4 regions of the Lelliottia sp. genome follow, and region 3 is predicted to be linked to each of the others. Evidence: predicted binding sites of a transcription regulator. Region 3 holds the regulator's gene; each other region holds the start of a gene.
What was found. Region 3 encodes CRP, which controls carbon source genes, mostly activating them, when cyclic AMP is high. Its sites were predicted from a motif close to ATGTGANNNNNNTCACAT; they were not measured.

Region 1 (6,079 bases), on a different contig from region 3:
TTTCGGCAAGCCGTACACGCTGAGATCCACCAGCGAACCGCTGCCCAAATCCGCAATCACCGACACGTTCAGCTCGCGGCCAATCTCTGCCAGTTCCGCCTCTTCAACGGTTTTGGTAAAACCTTCAATCTGATAATTACTGGTGTGGACTTTCATCAACAGCGCAGTGTTTTCATTTACCGCAGCGCGATAGTCCTTCGCATGCGTCCGGTTCGTCGTCCCCACTTCATGCAGTGTGCAACCGGCCTGGCGCATCACATCTGGAATGCGAAACGCCCCGCCGATCTCCACTAATTCACCACGCGACACCACCACCTCTTTTCCGCTTGCGGTCGCGGCCAACATCAGCAGCACTGCCGCCGCGTTGTTATTCACGATGCAGGCATCTTCTGCGCCCGTAATCTGGCACAGCAGACTCGCCAGCGCCCGGTCACGATGACCACGGCCAGCGCCATCCAGATCGTATTCCAGCGTCACGGGCGAACGCATCGCCTGCGTGACGGCCTCAATCGCCTCTTCAGCCTGCGGTGCACGACCTAAATTGGTGTGAAGCACCGTTCCGGTAAGGTTAATGACCGGGCGCAACGCGCTCTGCGTTTGCGCTTTCAAGCGCTTTTCTACTTCCATCGGCCAGTCCGCACACCACTGCGGCAATGCGTTTTCAGCCTGAATATGCAGGCGCGCTTCATCCTGTAACAAACGCAACAACGCGACGGCGCGAGTGTGTCCGAACTGTTCAAGAATGGGAGTGAAGCGGGGATCACGCAGCAGGCGATCGGACGCAGGTATCTGGCTGTAGAGGGAATGATGAGTCGTCATTGTCATGCCTGGAAGTGGGGGTTTTATCCCCCTCCCGACGGGAGAGGGGGTCAATTTCTACAGGGATTGTACAGGCTAAAGAGGAGAAGTGTTATAACTCGCATCAAACCTTCGGCGGTTCCGTACGGGCAAAACTTTCGCGCTGGAAGAGCGTTTCAGCGAGTTTAACCAGCAGCGGACGCTCTACGCACCAGCCCGGAGAAACATGGCGAAAATTGAGGTAGCCCACGGCGCAGGCAATCGCAATCGTGGCCAGATTCAGCGTATCGGTTTTAACATTGCCGTTATGCAGAAGCTGTTCACATCTGTCCAGGCTGCGATTGATTTTCTCCCGCTGGCGCAATAGCTCCGTTTCGGATTGCTGCGCCGCAGGGCGCGCTTGCTCACGCACGGACGCCAGCGCCGCATCCATAATGCCATCCGCCAGCGCTTCGATTTGCCTCACGGCAAGCGCTGCTTTCGGTTCACGTGGCACCATTGCAGGCGCAATGCCGAGCAGTTCGATATATTCCGCAATAATCGGGGAGTCAAACCAGCATTCGCCATCATCGGTGAGCAGCGCCGGGACTTTTCCCAGCGGGTTATACTGCGCCACGCCATTCTCTGCGTTGTACGGCTGCTCATTCACAAACTCGAACGTGATGCCTTTTTCCAACAGGAGAACCGAAATTTTACGCACGAATGGACTGGTGTAGCTGCCGATGAGTTTCATTGCCTGATCCTTGATTCATCCAAAAGGGTAAGTATGGATCAGGCAATGAAAAAAGGCAGAACCTTAATGATCGAGGTAGAGGTAATGCATCCAACTGGTCATGCGCAGTAGCACTTTTCGCATCACCGAGACGTGAGAAAAGTGGTCGGAATAGACGGCCACTTGCGCATAGATGCCGTCCGGCAACGCTTCGACATCCGCATTCGGCGCGAGCTCAATCGTGCCAAGCACCCCGTCCGTACCCGGAATCACCGTTAACGATTGCAGCGCGCCCTGAGCCTGATAAGAACCGCCCGGCACCACCGGTAAAATGCTGGTGAGCTTACCGCTGAAGACCTGGCCCGGCAGCGCGTTGAAGACCACTTCGGCTTCGTCACCCGGTTTCAGACGCAGTAACGAGTTCTGGCGGAACTGCGCCACAATGAGTCGTTTTTGCTCCGGAATAAACACCATCACCGGACGTAACGGCAGCGCAGCAGCATAGGTCCCCGGACGGATCAGCACCTGAGTGACATAGCCATCGCTGGGTGCGCGCACCACGGTCTGTTCGAGATTGTAGTTAGCTTCTGTAAGCTGGGCGCGAAGTGAGACAATTTGCGATTGCTCGCCGTTGACCATGCTGTCTAACTGGCTTTTGATTTGCGCTTGATCCGCGATGGACGCTTTGACCATCGCATCCTGCGCCAGATAGTTTTGCCGCGCGTTATCAATGTCGCTTTCTGAGAAGGGATTGACCTTCGCCTGGCTGCCCTTCAGGTAGCGTTGGAAATCTTTATAAAGTCTGTCGCGTTCGGCAGACACGCGAGTGGTATTCGCTTCGGCTTCAGAAAGCTGCGCTTTCAGGACATCAATACTGTGTGTCGCCGTCACTAAATCCGCTTTAAGTCTGTCGACTCTGGCTTGATAGCGTACCGGGTCCAATTTAAATAACACTTCGCCTTTTTTAATGAGCTGATTATTTTTATCCGTGACTTCACTCACCACCCCAGTAACCTGCGGGGTAATCGGAATAGAAATTACTGCTTTCTGTGCCGTGAAGGTATACGGATGGTTATAGTTCATTAATAAAATCAAACCAGCGACAATAAACACTCCACCTAATGCGGCAGTAGACAGCGTCCATTGATTAACGGGAATGCGAAAAATTTTAAATATTGCCCACGCAAACGCCACGTAAGTCAAAATAATGAGCAGATCCATATTTAGCCCTCCGCCCTATTTTTGTTCGCGGGCGTAGGCGTGGCGGCAAGCCGCTGTTCCAGGTCGGCAACGCGTTTAGAAAGGGCATCAATATCTTGTTGCTGCGGGGCGGGAACGGCTTGATTTTGCATACCCCACCCGCGCTCTGGCTGGTACAGTGTGGCCCAAATCCACAGGAAGGGCCAGATAACGTGGAGCGTAAACAGACTCACCCAACCCGCCGTATGGATCGCATCAGCGTGGGGATGATTACGCTTTTTTGCCATTAAATAAGGGATGTCGTGGATGGCAATGATTCCGTAAAAAAGAACCAGGAAAACGAAAATCAATACACCCAGCGCAAAATAGTTTAAAAACATATTTGCCTCACTCGAAACAACGTCAACTCATTAAATTAATAAAATGGTACGCAACCAAATTAATTCATTTAAGTACAATCTAATGCACTTATTATTTCAGAGCCGGGGAGTATGGTTTTTTATTATATCTCCATGCAAGTTTATAAGCGTGACAAAATATATCATGAATAATAATAGACTTAAGTTTACATAATGAGCGTAATCCAGGTTTCCACTTTTCGCCATAACCTATGAGGTGAAATTCGTTTAGCTTTTCGTGTGACGAAATCCTGGCTCTGGAGAGCCATACCGAATTTGCCGCCGATCGCATCAAGAGAAATCCGCATCAAAATATTTTGTGAAATCAATCACAATAACGAGACAAACACCAAATCATAAAATGTGATCAGCTTCACATTAACAGGCCTAATCAGCGACTTTTTTCTCCATTGTATTTTTTCATACTCTCATTTTGTGATAGCGATCACTTCAATGTTATCCGCACCCCCTGTATTTGCGTGATTCAGATCACATAAATTTTCACTGTCTGGACAGTTGAACGATTCGGTGCCAGATTTCACAGCATCAGAACAGGGCTCAGCAACCTCTGCCGCCGCACATTAACGATAAACCTCGGGCTGAAAGCCTAAGCGTAAACATAAGAAGGGGTGTTTTATGTCATCCGATTTCAAGATCAAAGTACAAAGCTTTGGTCGTTTCCTCAGCAACATGGTGATGCCAAATATCGGCGCGTTTATCGCGTGGGGTATCATCACCGCCTTGTTCATTCCAACAGGATGGTTGCCGAGCGAAACCCTGGCGAAGCTTGTTGGTCCAATGATTACCTATCTGCTGCCACTGCTCATCGGTTTTACCGGTGGTCGTTTGGTCGGCGGTGACCGTGGTGGTGTGGTCGGTGCAATTACGACCATGGGCGTGATCGTCGGCGCGGATATGCCGATGTTCCTCGGTGCAATGATTGCCGGTCCGCTGGGCGGCTGGGCGATTAAGAAATTCGACGTTTGGGTTGATGGCAAAATCAAATCCGGCTTCGAAATGCTGGTGAACAACTTCTCCGCTGGCATCATCGGTATGATCCTGGCGATTCTGGCGTTCCTCGGCATTGGCCCTGCGGTTGAAGTGCTGTCTAAAGTGCTGGCTGCTGGCGTTAACTTCATGGTTGTTCACGACATGCTGCCGCTGGCGTCTATCTTTGTTGAACCGGCGAAAATCCTGTTCCTCAATAACGCGATTAACCACGGTATCTTCTCGCCGCTGGGTATTCAGCAGTCTCATGAACTCGGCAAGTCCATCTTCTTCCTGATTGAAGCAAACCCAGGTCCGGGTATGGGTGTTCTGCTGGCGTATATGTTCTTTGGTCGTGGCAGCGCGAAACAGTCTGCAGGCGGCGCGGCAATCATCCACTTCCTGGGTGGTATCCACGAAATTTACTTCCCATACGTGCTGATGAACCCACGTCTGATCCTGGCCGTTATCCTCGGCGGTATGACTGGTGTGTTCACCCTGAGCGTATTGGGTGGCGGTCTGGTTTCTCCAGCGTCTCCAGGCTCTATCCTGGCGGTACTGGCGATGACGCCAAAAGGCGCTTACTTCGCTAACATCGCAGCGATTTGTGCCGCAATGGCGGTCTCCTTCGTGGTCTCTGCCATCTTGCTGAAAACCAGCAAAGTGAAAGAAGAAGACGATATCGAAGCGGCGACCCGTCGCATGCATGATATGAAGTCCGAATCCAAAGGTGTTGCAACGCCGCTGTCTGCTGGCGACGTGTCTAACGACCTGAGCCATGTGCGTAAAATCATCGTGGCATGCGATGCGGGTATGGGTTCCAGCGCCATGGGTGCCGGGGTGCTGCGCAAGAAAGTCCAGGACGCGGGTCTGACCCACATCTCCGTGACCAACAGCGCCATCAACAGCCTGCCGGGGGACGTTGACCTGGTCATCACGCACCGCGATCTGACTGAGCGTGCGATGCGTCAGGTTCCGCAAGCACAGCACATTTCGCTGACCAACTTCCTCGATAGCGGCCTGTATTCCAGCCTGACCGAACGTCTGGTTGCAGCACAGCGTCACACCGAAAACGAAGTGAAAGTTCGCGATAGCCTGAAAGACAGTTTTGATCCGAACGATAGCCACTTGTTCAAACTGGGTGCGGAGAACATCTTCCTGGGTCGCACGGCGAGCCACAAAGAAGAAGCGATTCGCTTTGCCGGTGAGCAACTGGTGAAAGGCGGCTACGTTGAGCCAGAGTACGTTGATGCCATGCTGGAACGTGAAAAGCTGACCCCAACGTATCTGGGCGAATCTATCGCGGTGCCACACGGTACGGTTGAAGCGAAAGACCGCGTATTGAAAACCGGCGTGGTGTTCTGTCAGTATCCTGATGGCGTGCGTTTTGGTGAAGAAGAAGACGATATCGCCCGTCTGGTGATTGGTATCGCCGCTCGCAACAACGAGCACATCCAGGTGATTACCAGCCTGACAAACGCGCTGGATGATGAAACCGTTATCGAGCGCCTGTCACAGACCACCAGCGTTGAAGAAGTGCTGGCTCTGCTGAACAAATAAGTTCTGCCTGGCCCCCTCTCCCTTTGGGGAGAGGGTTAGGGTGAGGGAAAAGCCTCACCCCAGCCCTCTCGGGTAAAAACATTGATGAAGGTTAATACGATGAAAGCATTACATTTTGGCGCAGGTAATATCGGTCGTGGCTTTATCGGCAAACTGCTGGCAGACGCGGGCATTACGCTAACATTCGCCGATGTGAATCAGGTGGTGCTCGACGCCCTGAATGCCCGTCATAGCTACGATGTTCACGTTGTCGGCGAAAACGAACAGGTTGAAACCGTCTCAGGCGTCAACGCTGTTAGCAGCATTGGCGATGACGTTGTAGACCTGATCGCAAGCGTAGACCTGGTGACCACCGCCGTGGGCCCGGTGGTGCTTGAGCGCATCGCCCCTGCCGTCGCAAAAGGCCTCGCAAAACGCAAAGCAC
Region 2 (6,079 bases), on a different contig from region 3:
TTACAGTGGTCCGTTAACGTGATGTAGAGGCTATCCTGCAATTTTCCGAGTCTCTGCGCCGCCAGCCCAATAATGCGATCGCAGGTGGTCATCACTTCAAGAGGAATTTGACTGAGTAATTCCCCAAGTCTCCCGACCAGTTCATCGCTTTGCAGCGCGAACACTTTCTCTATTTTATCTGTGTCCAGATCTTCACCGACGCGTTTCTGGAAGGCCAGCCCACGGCCCATCACGACCTGCTCACGCCCATGCTCATCCAGAACAACCACCACATTATTATTAAGAATTTTGGCGATTTTCATTGGAACCCTAGAAACAAAAAAACCTGACCTCCGACAAATGCCAGAAAATCAGGTTTTGCCTGCCGTAGCAGTAACAATCCAGTTTCGTCACTCTATCACTTTCATTCATGGCCTCAATGCGTCACGCGTAAAAATGTGATTTAGATCGTGATCAGTCTCACCAGAATGAGGGTTTTATTTGGACTGGATGACGCGGGCAATATCCGCTGACGTTTGCAACGTGCGGATTTCCTGAAATAAACCCAGCGCCTCATCGTATTCTTTGCGTAAATAACTCAGCCACTGTTTGATACGCGCAACGTGATATAGCCCGGTATCACCCTGTTTTTCGAGGCGGGTATATTTTTGCAGCAGTGTCACCACGTCAGGCCATGCCATACGCGGTTCGTTATATTTTATCACCCGGCTCAGATTTGGAATGTTGAGGGCACCGCGCCCGATCATCACCGAGTCACAGCCGGTTTCTTTTAGACAGGCTTGCGCACTTTCGTAATCCCAAATTTCACCGTTGGCGATAACAGGAATATCCAGCCGTTGACGAATGTCGCGGATCGCCTGCCAGTTAATGCGCTCCGCTTTGTAGCCGTCTTCTTTGGTACGCCCGTGAACGACCAGTTCGGTCGCACCAGCCTGCTGAACAGCATCCGCAATCTCAAACTGGCGATCGCCACTGTCCCAGCCCAAACGCACTTTTACCGTTACGGGCAGATGAGAAGGTACGGCTTCACGCATCGCTTTCGCGCCGCGATAAATCAGCTCAGGATCTTTAAGCAGCGTTGCGCCGCCCCCGCTACCGTTAACCATTTTTGACGGGCAGCCGCAGTTGAGATCCACGCCATAAGAGCCCAGCTCCACGGCGCGCGCAGCGTTTTCCGCCAGCCACTCGGGGTATTGGCCTAAAAGCTGAATGCGAACCAGCGTGCCTGACGTCGTCCGACTCTGACGATGCAATTCCGGGCAGAGTCGATAAAACGACTTTGCGGGCAACAGCATATCGACCACACGCAAAAATTCGGTGACGCAGAGATCGTAATCATTAACCTCGGTCAGCAGCTCGCGCACCAGTGAGTCGAGCACACCTTCCATCGGCGCCAGTAATACACGCATTCTCAATACCTGTGAAAAAAGACGCGCTATGGTAGCCGCTCTCCTGGCGCGTGGAAAGGGTTGATTAATGCGCGTCCCGAGGCTATATCACGTAAATACAAAACCAATAATCACCACGATGGCAAGCACCAGCGAAATGATGGCGGGCCCCGTCATAAATGCGTGCACTGTCAGTTTTTCTTCTTTCTTAATGGAAGCAAATCGCGCAAGGGCGCTTTTCTCATCAGAAGCAATAATTTCTTCGAACTGCTTTTCGTAGCCCTGCTCTTTCAATGTAGACGCGGCGTCAATATCTGCTGCTGGTCGTGCGTGAACCGTGCTGCCCTTTTTGAAAATGAAATATTCTGGCATGGTGATCTCCTGCCTGAGGGGGAGATTTATCATATCATTACCGCCGAAAAACCACCCGGTACTACACTGTTTTCTATCGCCTTTACCCTTAATTCTGGGGAAATGCCCGACGTTCCAAATTGGAATGTCTGGTATGCTCAAATTTCATGATGTGATCCGTAGCACGTTTCCAGGTTTAATTGTATGATGAATGCGTTTCATCAAGGACTTTCACCATGATCAAAGCACTCAATACTGTCTGGCAATATCTGCGCGCGTTTATCCTTATTTACGCTTGCCTCTATGCAGGAATTTTCGTCGCATCCCTGCTGCCTATCACCATTCCGGGCAGCATAATCGGCATGCTGATTATGTTTTTGCTGCTGGCACTGCAAATTCTGCCCGCAAAGTGGGTCAACCCGGGATGCTTTGTGCTGATTCGCTATATGGCGCTGCTGTTCGTGCCGATCGGCGTGGGGGTGATGCAGTATTACGATGTGCTAAAGGCCCAGTTTGGTCCGATTGTGGTCTCATGCGCCATCAGCACGCTGGTGGTGTTCCTGGTGGTGAGTTGGAGTTCACATCTGGTGCATGGTGAACGTAAAGTGGTAGGGCAAAAAGGAAACCAAAAATGATGGCCAATATCTGGTGGTCACTGCCGTTGACGCTGGTGGTTTTCTTCGCCGCCCGGAAACTTGCCGCCCGTTTTAAAATGCCGCTACTCAACCCGCTGCTGGTCGCCATGGTGGTGATTATTCCCTTCCTGCTGATCACCCATATTCCTTACGAGCGCTACTTTGCGGGCAGCAAAATTTTGAACGATCTGTTGCAGCCTGCGGTCGTTGCTCTGGCGTTACCGCTCTACGAACAACTCCACCAGATCCGCGCACGCTGGAAATCCATCATCACGATCTGCCTGATTGGCAGCGTAGTCGCGATGGTGACAGGGACATCTGTTGCCCTGCTGATGGGCGCTTCGCCGCAGATCGCCGCCTCAATATTACCGAAATCCGTGACCACGCCAATTGCGATGGCCGTGGGTGGCAGCATTGGTGGCATTCCCGCTATTAGCGCGATGTGCGTCATTTTTGTCGGTATTTTGGGCGCCGTATTTGGACACACGCTGCTGAATTTGATGCGCATTCGAACCAAAGCGGCGCGTGGGCTGGCAATGGGAACCGCATCGCATGCGCTCGGCACAGCGCGTTGCGCGGAACTGGATTATCAGGAAGGCGCGTTTAGCTCTTTAGCCCTGGTGATATGTGGGATCATGACATCGCTCATTGCGCCGTTCTTATTCCCGATCATTCTGGCCGTGATGGGTTAAAATTTGCGATGCGTCGCGCAATTTTCATTTTGATTTCATAAGTTGCATACATAATGAGAACTGGATCACATATAAAGCGGTAGTGGCTCCGTAAACTACCGATCCATTAACCTTTATGAGGCATTGCCATGCACCCACGTTTTCAATCTGCTTTCGCCCAGCTCGCCGAGAATTTGCAATCAGCCCTGGCTCCGGTTCTAGCGGATGAGCACTTCCCCGCCCTGCTGACGGCTGAGCAGGTCACGATGCTTAAACAGGCTACGGGACTGGACGAAGACGCGCTGGCTTTCGCACTGCTCCCGCTGGCTGCCGCCTGCGCAAGAGCCGACCTTTCCCACTTCAACGTTGGCGCCATCGCGCGCGGCGTAAGTGGCGCCTGGTATTTCGGCGGGAACATGGAGTTCCTGGGTGCGACGATGCAGCAAACAGTCCACGCCGAGCAGAGCGCGATCAGTCACGCCTGGCTTCGCGGTGAGCTCGCTCTGAAAGCCATCACCGTTAACTACACCCCTTGCGGTCACTGTCGCCAGTTTATGAATGAGCTGAACAGTGGTCTGGAACTGCGCATTAACCTGCCGGGTCGTGAGCCGCATACCCTGAGTGATTACCTGCCGGATGCCTTTGGTCCGAAAGACCTCGACATCAAAACGCTGCTGATGGATGAGCAGAACCACGGTTATGCGTTAACGGGCGATGAACTGACGCAGTCTGCCATTGCCGCCGCCAATAAAAGTCACGCGCCGTACAGCCAGTCACCGAGTGGCGTTGCGCTGGAGTGCCGTGATGGCCGTATTTTCTCTGGCAGTTATGCCGAGAACGCCGCATTTAACCCAACCCTGCCACCGCTGCAAGGCGCCCTGAATTTACTGAGCCTGAACGGCTACGATTATCCAGATATTCAGCGCGCGATCCTCGCTGAAAAAGCTGATGCGCCTCTGATTCAGTGGGATGCCACCGCGGCAACCCTGAAAGCGCTGGGCTGTTCTAACATTGATCGCACCTTGTTGGCGTAATCCTTCTTTGCGGGCAGAAATGCCCGCGAAACTGATGAAAATCCCCTCAATCAAATCGCAGTTTCTTGCGCTTCCCAGGCGGGTAAAGTAGCCTGAGTGAAATTTCACCCACGGACGAGTCATCTTCATGTTAAAGCGTGTGTTTTACAGCCTGTCTGTCCTGGTCGGCATACTGCTGTTGGCTGCGCTCGGCCTCGACCGCTGGATGAGCTGGAAAACCGCCCCTTATATTTTTGACGATTTGCAGGACCTGCCTTATCGACAGGTTGGCGTGGTGCTGGGGACGGCAAAATATTATCGTACCGGCGTGATCAATCAGTATTACCGCTACCGTATTCAGGGCGCGCTAAATGCCTACAACAGCGGCAAAGTGAATTACCTGCTGTTAAGCGGCGACAATGCCCAGCAGAGCTATAACGAACCCATGACCATGCGCAAAGATTTGATTGCCGCAGGTGTCGACCCCGCTGATATCGTTCTGGATTATGCCGGTTTCCGTACGCTGGATTCTATCGTGCGTACCCGCAAAGTATTTGATACCAACGATTTCATTATCATCACTCAGCGTTTCCACTGCGAGCGCGCGCTCTTTATTGCGCTACATATGGGCATTCAGGCCCAGTGCTACGCCGTACCGTCTCCAAAAGATATGCTCAGCGTCCGCGTACGTGAGTTTGGCGCTCGCTTTGGTGCGCTCGCCGACCTGTATCTCTTCAAGCGTGAACCACGCTTCTTAGGTCCGCTGGTGCCCATTCCGGAGTTGCACGAAGTGCCCGAAGGCGCGCAGGATTATCCGGCAGTGGCACCCGAGCAACTTCTGGATCTACAGATAAAAGACAAGAAATAAGAAAACAAAAAAGCCCGCTATCTCAGCGGGCTTTTTTTTGGACTTCTGCGATTACTTTTTACGAGCGTATTTCAGTGAATCCAGGGCGACGGCGAAGATGATGATCGCGCCTTTGATGATGTACTGCCAGTAAGGGTTTACGCCGATATACGTCAGGCCGTAGTTGATAACGGTAAAGATGATAACACCGGTGACCACGCCCACTACCGTACCCACACCACCGCTGAAGGAAACGCCACCCACGACGCAGGCTGCGATTGCATCCAGCTCGTACATGAAGCCGAGGTTATTCGTTGCAGAGCCGATACGACCCGCTTCAAGCAAACCACCGAATGCGTAGAACACACCGGACAATGCGTAAATCATCAGCAGGTTCAGCGCAACGTTAACGCCAGACACTTTCGCGGCTTCAGGGTTACCGCCGATAGCGAAGATGTTTTTACCGAAGCGCGTTTTGTTCCACAGCACCCAGACGAACGCGACCGCAATCAGCGCATAGAAGGTGATGTATGACAGGCGGAAGCTGCCCAGCGCGACAAAGCCTTGCGCGAAGGTAGAGAAGCCGCTGTCGAAACCAGAAATCGGTGATGCGCCCACGAAGTCGTAATACAGGGAGTTGATACCGTAAACGATAATCATCGTACCCAGCGTCGTAATGAACGGGGTGACGTTCAGATACGCGATGATGATGCCGTTAATCAGACCGATAATGGCACCGATAACGCACACAATCAGCACCACCAGAATGATAGGCATGGTGGCCATTTCCGGGAATACTTTGTTCGCATTATCAATGGACTGTAATAAAGTCGCCGCGATAACAGCCGCTAAGCCCACCTGACGTCCCGCTGACAGGTCAGTACCCTGAGTCACAATCAGACCCGCCACACCCAATGCGATAATAATACGCACTGAGGACTGGGTCAGAATGTTACTCAAGTTTAATAAACTTAAGAACGTAGGGTCCTGGAAAATAATAATGGCCAGTAATACTAAAAGTACGACGTAAATTCCGCCTTCTTTCAGATAAGTGAGAAAACTTTTTTTATTTAACGCACTCATGAGGAGCCCCTGATCTTAAAGGTGCAAAGACGCAAGACGGAGAATTTCGTTTTGCGTTGTCGTTTTGGTGTCAACAATTCCGGCGACGAGA
Region 3 (6,079 bases):
GGAAGAGGGCTACCTTGTGGGACTCGAGAAAAGTGAGTTTATCGCCCGTCTCAGCCATTACTATTGCGAGATCAACGTCCTGCATCCGTTCCGGATTGGTAACGGGATCGCGCAACGCGTCTTTTTCGAGCAACTGGCCATCCACGCGGGGTATCAGCTGAGCTGGAAAGATATCGAACCCGATTTCTGGTCTGCAGCTAATCAGAGCGGGGCCATGGGTGATTTAACCGACCTGACAACCATCTTTGCCAAAGTAGTGAGCGAAGCGCGGGAAACTGAGTAGAATAGGGCGGCTAATTTTTGGAGCCGCCATGATTCTGCTGATTGATAATTACGATTCGTTTACCTGGAACCTGTACCAGTACTTTTGTGAACTGGGTGCTGAGGTGGTGGTCCGGCGTAATGATGAGGTGACGCTGGCAGATATCAACGCGCTGGCACCGCAGAAAATTGTCATTTCGCCAGGGCCTTGTACCCCCTCGGAATCGGGTATTTCGCTGGATGTTATCCGCGATTTTGCTGGCAAACTGCCAATTCTGGGCGTCTGCCTGGGACATCAGGCGATCGGCCAGGTCTTTGGCGCGACCATCGTTCGTGCCGCAAAAGTGATGCACGGCAAAACTTCTCCGGTGACGCATACCGGAACCGGCGTGTTTCGCGGTCTGAACAATCCCCTCACGGTGACGCGCTATCATTCGCTGGTCATTGACCCGCCCACGCTACCCGATTGCTTTGACGTGACCGCCTGGAGCGACACCCAGGAGATCATGGGCATTCGTCACCGCGAATGGGATCTCGAAGGCGTGCAGTTCCATCCGGAAAGCATCCTGAGCGAACAGGGCCATCAACTGCTGGCTAATTTCCTCCATCGTTGATTGCTTATTGCTTTGTTGTGATTTTTTATGCATATTTTGTGATTATATTTTCACTGTTAATGTGACATAAAATGGATGGGCATGACATGGCAACTGAACAATCTGCAATTACGCGCGCAACTTTCGATGAAGTTATCCTGCCGATTTATGCACCGGCTGAGTTTATCCCGGTAAAAGGGAAAGGCAGCCGCGTGTGGGATCAGCAGGGAAAAGAGTACGTTGATTTTGCGGGTGGTATTGCGGTGACGGCGCTGGGGCATTGCCATCCTGCTCTGGTCGAGGCGTTAAAAACGCAGGGCGAAACCCTGTGGCACACCAGCAACGTGTTTACCAATGAACCCGCGCTGCGTCTGGGGCGTAAAATTATCGACGCCACGTTTGCCGAGCGCGTTCTTTTCATGAACTCAGGTACCGAAGCTAACGAAACTGCGTTCAAGCTGGCGCGTTACTATGCGTCTACGCGTCATAGCCCGTACAAAACCAAAATTATTGCTTTCCATAACGCCTTCCATGGCCGCTCGCTGTTTACGGTTTCGGTCGGCGGACAGCCAAAGTATTCCGATGGATTTGGCCCAAAACCTGCCGACATCATCCATGTGCCGTTTAACGATCTCCACGCCGTAAAAGCGGTAATGGACGATCACACCTGCGCGATTGTGGTTGAGCCGATTCAGGGCGAAGGCGGTGTAATGGCCGCGACGCCAGAGTTCCTGAAAGGCCTGCGTGAACTGTGCGACGAACATCAGGCGCTGCTGGTGTTTGATGAAGTGCAGAGCGGTATGGGGCGTACCGGCTCCCTGTTTGCCTACATGCATTACGGCGTGACGCCGGACATTCTGACCAGCGCCAAAGCGCTCGGCGGCGGCTTCCCGGTCAGTGCCGTGCTGACGACGCAGGAGATCGCATCGGCATTCCATGTAGGATCTCACGGTTCGACTTACGGCGGGAATCCGCTGGCCTGCGCTATTGCTGGCGCGGCGTTTGATATTATCAACACGCCAGACGTGCTGAACGGCGTGAGCGCGAAACGCGAACAGTTTGTGAAACATCTTCAGCAGATCGATGCGCAGTACGATGTATTCAGTGATATTCGTGGAATGGGACTGCTGGTTGGCGCGGAACTGAAGCCACAATACCAAGGCCGCGCGCGAGATTTCCTCCATGCCGCTGCGCATGAAGGGGTGATGGTCCTGAATGCCGGACCGGACGTCATGCGCTTTGCGCCGTCGCTGGTGATTGAAGCACAGGATATTGACGACGGTATGGCGCGCTTTGCCGCAGCCGTTGGGAAAATCGTTAAGGGTTAATTGGATTCGCGCCGCAACAGGCGCGTTAACCAGATACCGTGATGCGGGCGTTGTCGCCATGCCACCGACGAAATGGTGTGCATGGTGCTCAGATGTCCGAGTATGCGCTGTATGTGTTGTTCCAGCGTGCTCATCGGACCATAGGTGAGCGTTTCTGGCCCTTCAAGAATATTAATATCCCCCGATTCCCCCGGCGCGTCATATTCCAGGCGCTGCTGACACCGCTGCAACGCAATTTCACACGACTGCAAATAGCGCTGCGCCAGATCTGGCGTCAGCATCGTATGCTCACGCGCCAGCGTGGTCATCGCGTTGATATGTTCGACGATGAACTGGCTGTGCGTCACCCAGAGTTTCATATCGGCCAGATAGTGCGAATTAAAGCCCGGCTCTTGCATGGCCTGGTTAAGCGAGTTAAACAGCGCGTTATGAGCCTGATTGACCTTCATGCGCTGGTACGCCAGCGGTGACGGCTGCGGGTCGGCGCTGAGGATCAGGCGAATAGCCTGCTGGTCGGCCTCGAGCGCATCGTGAGCATTCTGGCGCAACAGCCCGCTTTGCCACTGTGGCCACAGCCAGACCATGCCGCCAAACGCAATCAGACAGCCAATCAGCGTATCCACCAGTCGGGCAACAATAAACTGTTCGCCATTCAGAGTAAGCAGTTGCAGGGTATACACCGCGGTGACCGTGAAACCGACCATTGCCCAGCCATAGTTTTTACGGATAAACAGATAGCTGACCAGCGTGATAAGCAGCATACCCGCCAGGGTGTAACCGTCCGGAACGTGGAAGTGCAGCGTGACACCCGCAATCACCAGGCCGGCAATAGTCCCGCCCGCCCGGTGCAGGATCCGCACGCGCGTCGCGCCATAGCCGTTCTGCGTCACGAACAGCACAGTCATTAAAATCCAGTAGGGCTTGGGTAAATGCAGCGCCACGCCCATCAGGCTGGCGATACTCAGCATCACGCTAATGCGCGCCGCATTTCGCAGGGCAGAGGATTTAAAAGACAGATAGCTTTTCAGCGCTGGCAGTAGCGGCAGCCGTTTCTGCTTATCCGCCATCAGGTCACGGGGATAGAGCGGACGTTGGGTGCGCAGCACGCGTGCGATGCGGCTGAAATGCCATGCGCAGAACTGCCCGACCGGGTTATCCGGATGCTGACGGGCGATTTTCTCCAGCGCGCCCAATGGCTTATCCATGGTAAAGCGCGTGGGGTAGCGGTGATAAAGAATATCGTCAGCCAGCACGCGCAGACGCGCCGCGACCGTCTGGGCATTCCAGCGGATCACCGCTTCGGCATGGCTGCGCTCCACCAGTTTTTGCACTTCCTGTGGATGATGCAGGCTGACGGAGATATGTTCCTGGAGATCCAGCCCTACCTGAAACGTGCGCAGCAGCCGTTTGTATTCATGATTTTTATTGGCCGCCAGCATGTGCAGCTGCTGATAGCACTGGCTGATTAAATCGACCACTTTTTGCTGACGCGTCAGCAGCGGCGGCAGCGCCTTTTCCGGGTCGGTGTGCTGCGTCAGCAGGGTGTATTTTGCTTCGCAGTAATCAGCGAGCTGAACGTAGAGCAGGCTTAAGGATTCGCGCAAAGGCTGCTCGCGCCACATCCAAAACCAGAACCAGTTGAATAATCCGTACCACAGCGTGCCGAACGCGTAGATCAGCAACGGTTCCCAGACGGGCATATTCCCGGCGAGGCTGAGGGTGAAAATCGAGGCAATTAGCGAAGCGGGGAGCAATCGGGCATGCAGAGAACTGATTTCCGCCGTCACGCCGAGCGTGAGTGCCAGCACGGTTAAAATCAGCGGCAAGGGGATATCGCGCGCCAGCAAAAGCTGTACTGCCAGGCTACATCCGGCAAAAAGCGATCCGCCAATAATCAGGCGTTTGAAAAAGCGTTTATGCGGCGTATCGAGACCGGCAATGTTACAGCAGGCAGGGACGAGGGAAAAAAGCAGACCGTGTTGCAGATGACCCAGAATCAAACCGACGGCCACGGGGAGACATAACACCAGCGTTTGCCGAAGTGCGTAGTTAACTTCCGGGTGATAGATCAGCCTGCGCCACATAGATGCCAGAGACAAAAACGGCGTGACACCTTGCGGTGGCACGCCGTTCGACCGGAATTAACGCGTTCCGTAAACCACGATAGTTTTACCGTGGGCGGAGATCAGGTTCTGATCTTCCAGCATTTTCAGGATACGGCCAACGGTTTCACGGGAGCAACCGACGATCTGACCAATTTCCTGACGGGTAATTTTAATTTGCATGCCGTCAGGGTGAGTCATAGCGTCAGGCTGTTTCGCCAGGTTCAACAGCGTTTGCGCGATGCGACCGGTCACATCCAGGAAGGCGAGGTTACCCACTTTCTCGGAGGTGATTTGCAGGCGGCGAGCCATCTGCGAAGACAGGCGCAACAGAATATCCGGGTTAACCTGAATTAACTGACGGAATTTTTTGTAGGAGATCTCAGCCACTTCACAGGCCGATTTTGCACGTACCCAGGCGCTACGTTCCTGGCCTTCTTCAAACAGGCCCAGTTCGCCGATGAAATCGCCCTGGTTCAGATAAGAAAGGATCATCTCTTTTCCTTCTTCATCTTTAATAAGCACTGCCACCGAGCCTTTGACGATGTAATACAACGTTTCCGCTTTTTCACCCTGGTGAATCAGCGTGCTCTTCGATGGGTACTTATGAATATGGCAATGAGACAAGAACCATTCGAGAGTCGGGTCTGTTTGCGGTTTGCCAAGCACCATGCGCTGTTATCCTCTGTTATAAGCTGTCACCAGAGTCATAAATCGCATCCTGACTCTGGGGTTGCAATCGAATTCTTCCCCGTACCTGGGAATTAGGCTGTCATAAATGTTTGCAGCCTGTAATGTTTGATGTCCTTTGCATACATGTGTAACGTCAATGTATTACTGTACCATCCAGAGTGTTTTAGCATAGCTTTTGCCGCGTGTCTCCTGGTGTCTCGCTTCAGCATGACGCAGGTCGTCTTCCGTTGCGAGAATTGTAACGCGCGGGTAATCTGTCCGGAAAAATGCAACGTCGGAGTGAATAAAATGCAAGCGCGTGTGAAATGGGTTGAAGGTTTAACGTTCCTCGGCGAATCCGCTTCAGGACACCAGATTTTGATGGATGGCAACTCCGGCGATAAAGCGCCAAGTCCGATGGAAGTGGTGCTGATGGCGGCGGGTGGATGCAGTGCCATCGACGTGGTCTCGATTCTGCAAAAAGGGCGTCATGACGTCACCGATTGCGAAGTGAAGCTGACATCAGAGCGTCGCGAAGAAGCGCCGCGTCTGTTTACGCACATCAATCTGCACTTCATTGTGGCCGGCAAGGCGCTGAAAGATGCCGCAGTTTCCCGTGCGGTGGATCTTTCTGCGGAGAAGTACTGCTCGGTCGCGTTGATGCTGGAAAAAGCGGTGAAAATCACGCATTCGTATGAAGTGATTGAAGCGTAAGCGTTGACGAGATTTAGCCCTCTCCCATGGGGAGAGGGAATAGGATCATTCGATCTTTTTGCCTTCCATCAGCCGTTGCACCAGCGGCATCATGATCAGCTCCATCGCCAGTCCCATCTTCCCGCCCGGCACGACCAGCGTATTTATGTGCGAAATAAACGAGCCCTGCAGCATCGCCAGCAGCCACGGATAATCAATATCTTCCAGATTACGGAAGTGGATCACCACAAAGCTTTCGTCGAGCGACGGAATCGTTTTGGCGGCGAAGGGATTTGACGTATCCACTGTAGGCACGCGCTGAAAGTTAATGTGCGTGCGCGAAAACTGCGGCGTCAGGAAGTTAATGTAATCTTCCATCGAGCGTACCACTGAATCCATGACCGCCTCACGCGAGTGGCCGCGCTCGCTG
Region 4 (6,079 bases), on a different contig from region 3:
GATGTTTGGTTCCGGAGACGGGCCCATAGTGTACAGGGTGTTCAGGAAACGGAAGCTATTTTTGGTGACCAGAGTACGGCCATCAACACCCATACCAGCGATGGATTCAGTTGCCCAGATTGGGTCACCGGAGAACAGTTCATCATATTCAGGCGTACGCAGGAAGCGAACCATACGCAGTTTCATGACCAGGTGGTCAATCATTTCCTGAGCGTCTTGTTCGTTGATTTTGCCAGCTTTGATATCACGTTCGATGTAAGCATCCAGGAAGGTGGATACGCGACCGAAGGACATTGCTGCGCCGTTCTGAGACTTAACAGCAGCCAGGTAGCCGAAGTAAGTCCACTGAATTGCTTCCTGAGCATTGGTCGCAGGACCAGAGATATCACAGCCGTATTTCGCTGCCATCTCTTTGATCTGGCCCAGTGCGCGGTACTGTTCAGAGATCTCTTCGCGCAGACGGATAGTTGCTTCCAGGTTTACGCCGTTTTCCAGATCAGATTGCAGAGACAAGAATTGAGCGTATTTGTCTTTCATCAGGAAGTCGATGCCGTACAGCGCAACGCGACGGTAGTCACCGATGATACGACCACGGCCATAAGCATCTGGCAGACCAGTCAGAACGCCAGATTTGCGGCAGTTCAGGATGTCTTTGGTGTAAACATCAAACACGCCCTGGTTGTGAGTCTTGCGGTATTCGCTGAAGATTTTTTTCAGCATTGGGTCCAGCTCGCGATCGTACGCTTTGCATGAACTCTCAACCATTTTGATGCCACCGAACGGAATAATTGCACGTTTCAGTGGCGCTTCAGTCTGCAGACCAACGATTTTCTCAAGGGCTTTGTTGATATAGCCAGCATCGTGAGAAGTGATGGTAGAGGCAACGGAAGTATCGAAATCAACTGGCGCGTGAGTGCGGTTTTCCAGTTTAACGCCTTCCATTACGTTGTCCCAAAGCTTGGTGGTTGCGTCAGTTGCACCAGCCAGGAAGGATTCGTCACCTTCATACGGGGTATAGTTTTTCTGAATAAAGTCACGCACGTTGACTTCTTTCTGCCAGTCACCTTTCGCGAAACCTTCCCAGGCTGTGGCTAACTTTTCATTAAGTTCGGACATGTGATACCTACCTTCTTAAGTGGATTTTTTATTTACTGCCTGAGAAACCATCAATGATGATTGTCGCCACGCAGGTAAATGACCCAGTATGTCAACCCAACCAACAGACCCCCACCGATAATATTCCCAATGGTGACTGGGATCAGATTATCTGTGATGAAATTCATAATAGTCAGGTGAGAGAAACTTTCCGGGCTTGAACCAACAGCGGTCCAGAACTCCGGGCTCGCAAAGTTGCGGATGACGATCCCCATCGGGATCATAAACATGTTTGCGATGCTGTGTTCAAAGCCGCTGGCGACGAACATGGCGACGGGCAGAACCATAATCATGGCTTTGTCCATCAGGCTACGTCCGGAGTAGCTCATCCAGACAGCCAGGCACACCATCAGGTTTGCGAGGATACCCAGAGCGACGGCTTCAATGAATGTGTGATGCATTTTGTGGTCGGCGGTTTGAAGGACGTTAAGCCCCCAGCCACCGTTGGCGGCCATGTACTCGCCAGACAACCACATGAGCAGAACAAAGAGCAAACAGCCAATCAGGTTGCCAACGTAGACGTTGAGCCAGTTGCGCGCCAGTTGGCCCCAGGTGATTCTTCCGCTCGCTTTTGCCACAACGATAAGGACTGTTGAGGTAAAGAGATCAGCGCCACAGATGACGCACAGAATCAAACCCAGTGAGAAACAGATACCGCCAATTAATTTTGCAATACCGAAAGGCATCGCAGCAGTACCGGTGGTCGCAGTGATGTAGAAGACAAATGCGATGGAGATGAACATACCAGCGGTAATCGCCAGATAGAACGTCGTCATCGGGTGCTTTGTTGCTTTATAGACACCCGCTTCTTCGGCCACTTTGGCCATCGCTGCTGGGAGTATTAGATCAAAAGGGTTGTCAGCTTTCACACTAACTCTCTCTTTATTAAGTCGGCGACGAGATACTAACAAAGCATTATAGAAGAGAAATTGATATAGATCATATCTCGCCTGGCTTATAGGCCCGCAAAGCGTGTGGTTTTGCTACGATTGCGGCGTAAGTTTTTGATTATCCGTATAAAAATAAATTTTAAAAGTTATGAAAAGAGTTGAATTATTTCCTGAAGGCTCCCGATGGCAGTTAATTAAAATGGAGTAATTGCCCTAAAAAGTAACAGTAAAACGCAAGTAAACTTAATTATATTTACCTGTGATTAACGTTATTATTACAATTAAAATTCATTGCGAATAAATATAAAAAACGGGGCAATGAAATTGCCCCGTAATATAGCTCAGCGGATAAGATACGCCTACAGTCTATGGTGTTATGTGCGCTTATTTTGACCAGTAAGCGACTTTCGCACGCTGCAGTTTTTCATACGCTTTCAGCAGAGACTGATGTGCCGGGAACGCTTTGAGGTCGCTGTCGACAGGCTGAAGGCCATAGAATGGCGCTTCACCGCTCAGGGCGGCACTTGCAGCTTCAACGGCATCAGCACCATACATACGCACGAACGCGTTCAAATATTGCAGCGGCTGGCGATCTTCTTCCTGAGAGAGCAGCAACAAGGTTTGCAGGCAGCGGTAATAATTTGCACGCTCAGCGCTGAATACAGACTGGTTGTACTCAATGGTCCACTCGGTCCAGGCCAAAGCCTGATCCAGATCGCCACCGGCCAGCGCCAGCATTGCTTTCAGTTCGCCAATACGCAGCGTGTACCAGCCAGTGTCTTTACCGGTCGCCAGACCCAGCAACTCGCGCACGCGAGTCATATCATCGTGACCTTCATCGTCCATTTGGGCAATCAGGTTCAAATACTCTTCTTTTTCCCATTCACTGCCCGGCAAGGCGAGCAAGGTTTCGCGAAGATGGCTGCCCATTGCGTTATTTGCCAGCCACAAATCTTCTGCTGGATAAATATCAGACATGCCAGGAACCAGAATACGGCAGGCGTAAACGCTCAGGTGTTCGTAATCGGCGATGTACACTTCTTTATCTTCGGCTTTGAAGATGGCCATTAGCGTGGCGAACTCTTCTTCGGTTGTGCCGGAGAAATTCCAGTCCACAAACGGGTAGTCAGCGTCCTGTTTGAACATGTCCCAGGAGATCAAACCGCTGGAATCAATGAAGTGAGTTTCCAGATTAGTGTGTTCGCCCACTTCTTCATCATCAAAGGTCGGTGGCGTAAACACGTCCAGATCTTTCAGGCTGCGGCCTTGCAGCAGCTCGGTCACGGTACGTTCCAGCGCTACGCCAAAATCAGGGTGCGCGCCAAATGAGGCGAAACACGTCCCGTTAGCTGGGTTGAACAGCACCACGCAGATAACCGGGTATTTACCGCCCAGTGAACCGTCGTACGCAAAGATCGGGAAACCTTCGGCTTCCAGTTTAGCGATGGATTCCACCACGCCCGGATAGCGCGCCAGCACGTCGCTCGGGATTTCCGGCAGGCTGATGGATTCCGCAATAATGCGATTTTTGATATGGCGCTCAAACACTTCAGAAAGACCCTGAACGCGAGCTTCGTTGCGGGTGTTACCAGCAGACATACCGTTGGAAACATACAGGTTACCGACGATGTTCATCGGAATGTAGACGGTTTGTTCATCAGACTGACGGGTAAACGGCAGGGCGCAAATACCTCGCTCGTCATTACCGGATTGCAGATCGATCAGCATACCGGCGGTCAGTTCGTTGTCAGGATCGTAAAATGCACGCAGGCGCGTATCCAGAATGCCGTCTGGCAATTCATCGTCTTCCGTCAGCGGGAACCATTTTTCATTCGGGTAATGCACGAACGGGCCGTTTGCGATCGTGTCGCCCAGCCAGAAATCCGCAAAGAAATAGTTTGTGGACAGACGCTCAAAATACTCACCCAGCGCAGAAGCCAAAGCCGCTTTTTTGGTGGCACCTTTACCGTTGGTAAAGCACAGCGCGCAATCGGTATCACGAATATGAACAGACCAGACGTGCGGAACTGGGTTGAGCCAGGAGGCTTCTTCGATATTAAAGCCCAGGTCGGTCAGTTTTTGCTGGAAGCGAGCGATGGAATCTTCCAGAGCGGCGTCTTTGCCGGGGATGAATGTTTGAGTCATGGCTATCACTTTTATCGTACGGTAAGCGCGCAATGATACGGGTTTTGCGTGACTGGCGCTATCTTCGCGAAGGATACGGCGAAAATAAAAGGCTGGACTATGCTTACAGGCAGTAACTCACTGTTAAGGCATAGAAAAAATGAAAGCGTTTGATCTTCAACGGATGGCATTCGACAAAGTTCCGTTAGAGTTTTTAGGGGAAGTGGCTCTTCGCAGCCTCTATACCTTTATATTGGTTTTTTTGTTTCTCAAGATTACGGGCCGCCGCGGCGTACGGCAGATGTCGTTATTTGAAGTATTAATCATCCTTACCCTCGGCTCGGCGGCTGGGGACGTTGCCTTTTACGATGACGTACCGATGATCCCGGTGTTGATCGTTTTTGTCACGCTGGCGTTGCTGTATCGCCTGGTGATGTGGTTGATGTCGAAAAGTGAAAAACTTGAGGATTTACTGGAAGGTAAACCGGTGGTGATTGTGCAAGAGGGGCAGCTCGCCTGGGAGAAAGTCCGCAGCGCAAACATGACAGAATTTGAGTTTTTCATGGAGTTACGCCTCAACAGCGTGGAGCAGTTGGGGCAAGTACGACTGGCTATTATGGAAACCAACGGCCAGATCAGCGTGTATTACTACGATGACGACGAGGTGAAGCCGGGCCTGTGTATTTTGCCCGATGAATGCGTGAAGCGATTTATGGTCGTGCCAGAATCAGGCGAGTATGCCTGTATACGTTGTAGCCATGTTGTCACCATGCAGGCGGGGGAACATCAATTATGTCCCCGCTGTGCGCATCCAGAATGGACGAAGGTTAGCAGGGCTAAACGTATCACCTGACAGCCATTTTGTCGGTTTTGTGCCTATGTGATGGCAGAATGTTTTGTGTGACGGTGGATACATTTTCCGGGTCAGAAGTTTTAGACATTGCGGCGCGTGTCACTGAATGATAAAACCGATATCCACAGTTATAACTTAGTGCTTTTAGCGTGGTGAGGGTAAATGGCTCAGGTCTTCAATTTCAGTTCAGGTCCGGCAATGTTACCGGTAGATGTACTTAAACAAGCCCAGCAGGAGCTTTGCGACTGGCAGGGCCTTGGTACATCGGTGATGGAAATTAGCCACCGTGGTAAAGAATTTATCCACGTGGCGGAAGAGGCAGAAAAGGATTTTCGCGATCTGCTGAATATTCCCTCGAACTACAAAGTATTGTTCTGTCATGGCGGCGGTCGTGGTCAGTTTGCAGGAATTCCGTTAAATCTGTTGGGCGACAAAACGGTCGCAGATTATGTCGATGCCGGTTACTGGGCTGCCAGTGCGGTCAAAGAAGCGCATAAATACTGCACACCCAATGTGATCGATGCCAAAGTGACGGTTGATGGCTTGCGCGCAGTTAAACCCATGAGCGAGTGGCAGCTATCCGACAATGCCGCGTATCTGCACTACTGCCCGAATGAAACGATCGATGGTATCGCCATTCATGAAGAGCCAAACTTTGGCAATGATGTGGTGGTCACTGCGGATCTTTCTTCCACCATTCTCTCCGGTCCGCTGGACGTAAGCCGCTACGGCGTCATCTATGCGGGTGCGCAAAAAAACATTGGTCCGGCTGGCTTGACGTTGGTAATTGTGCGTGAAGATCTTTTAGGTAAAGCGCATAAGGCGTGTCCTTCCATTCTCGATTACACCGTGCTGAACGATAACGACTCGATGTTCAACACCCCGCCGACGTTCGCCTGGTATCTTTCTGGCCTTGTTTTTAAATGGCTCAAGAAAAACGGTGGCGTGGCGCAGATGGACAAGATCAATCAGCAAAAAGCCGAGCTGCTTTACAGCACAATTGATGGCAGTGACTTCTATCGTAACGATGTCGCGAAAGCCAACCGCTCGCGCATGA

Region 1: the regulator CRP is predicted to act here: its motif matches at 3,470-3,487, upstream of ACKI5T_RS16885 (PTS mannitol transporter subunit IICBA).
Region 2: the regulator CRP is predicted to act here: its motif matches at 3,120-3,137, upstream of cdd (cytidine deaminase).
Region 4: the regulator CRP is predicted to act here: its motif matches at 2,083-2,100, upstream of focA (formate transporter FocA).

Annotation. Positions count from the first base shown of each region.
Region 1 covers NZ_JAZQNX010000034.1:72,087-78,165, reverse strand. Annotated here, with positions in the region: gene selA (L-seryl-tRNA(Sec) selenium transferase) at 1-825, opposite strand, end outside; gene ACKI5T_RS16900 (glutathione S-transferase) at 923-1,531, opposite strand; gene ACKI5T_RS16895 (HlyD family secretion protein) at 1,595-2,731, opposite strand; gene ACKI5T_RS16890 (DUF3302 domain-containing protein) at 2,734-3,090, opposite strand; gene ACKI5T_RS16885 (PTS mannitol transporter subunit IICBA) at 3,745-5,655, shown strand; gene mtlD (mannitol-1-phosphate 5-dehydrogenase) at 5,740-6,079, shown strand, end outside.
Region 2 covers NZ_JAZQNX010000024.1:156,619-162,697, reverse strand. Annotated here, with positions in the region: gene bglG (transcriptional antiterminator BglG) at 1-302, opposite strand, end outside; gene dusC (tRNA dihydrouridine(16) synthase DusC) at 477-1,409, opposite strand; gene ACKI5T_RS13795 (hypothetical protein) at 1,497-1,760, opposite strand; gene ACKI5T_RS13790 (CidA/LrgA family protein) at 1,976-2,374, shown strand; gene ACKI5T_RS13785 (CidB/LrgB family autolysis modulator) at 2,371-3,066, shown strand; gene cdd (cytidine deaminase) at 3,195-4,079, shown strand; gene sanA (outer membrane permeability protein SanA) at 4,207-4,926, shown strand; gene mglC (galactose/methyl galactoside ABC transporter permease MglC) at 4,978-5,988, opposite strand; gene mglA (galactose/methyl galactoside ABC transporter ATP-binding protein MglA) at 6,004-6,079, opposite strand, start outside.
Region 3 covers NZ_JAZQNX010000028.1:68,410-74,488, forward strand. Annotated here, with positions in the region: gene ACKI5T_RS15690 (putative adenosine monophosphate-protein transferase Fic) at 1-283, shown strand, start outside; gene pabA (aminodeoxychorismate synthase component 2) at 312-875, shown strand; gene ACKI5T_RS15700 (aspartate aminotransferase family protein) at 962-2,182, shown strand; gene ACKI5T_RS15705 (YccS/YhfK family putative transporter) at 2,179-4,266, opposite strand; gene crp (cAMP-activated global transcriptional regulator CRP) at 4,324-4,956, opposite strand; gene ACKI5T_RS15715 (OsmC family protein) at 5,266-5,670, shown strand; gene ACKI5T_RS15720 (phosphoribulokinase) at 5,716-6,079, opposite strand, start outside.
Region 4 covers NZ_JAZQNX010000008.1:350,204-356,282, forward strand. Annotated here, with positions in the region: gene pflB (formate C-acetyltransferase) at 1-1,116, opposite strand, end outside; gene focA (formate transporter FocA) at 1,167-2,024, opposite strand; gene ycaO (30S ribosomal protein S12 methylthiotransferase accessory factor YcaO) at 2,430-4,190, opposite strand; gene ACKI5T_RS06460 (DUF421 domain-containing protein) at 4,330-5,022, shown strand; gene serC (3-phosphoserine/phosphohydroxythreonine transaminase) at 5,185-6,079, shown strand, end outside.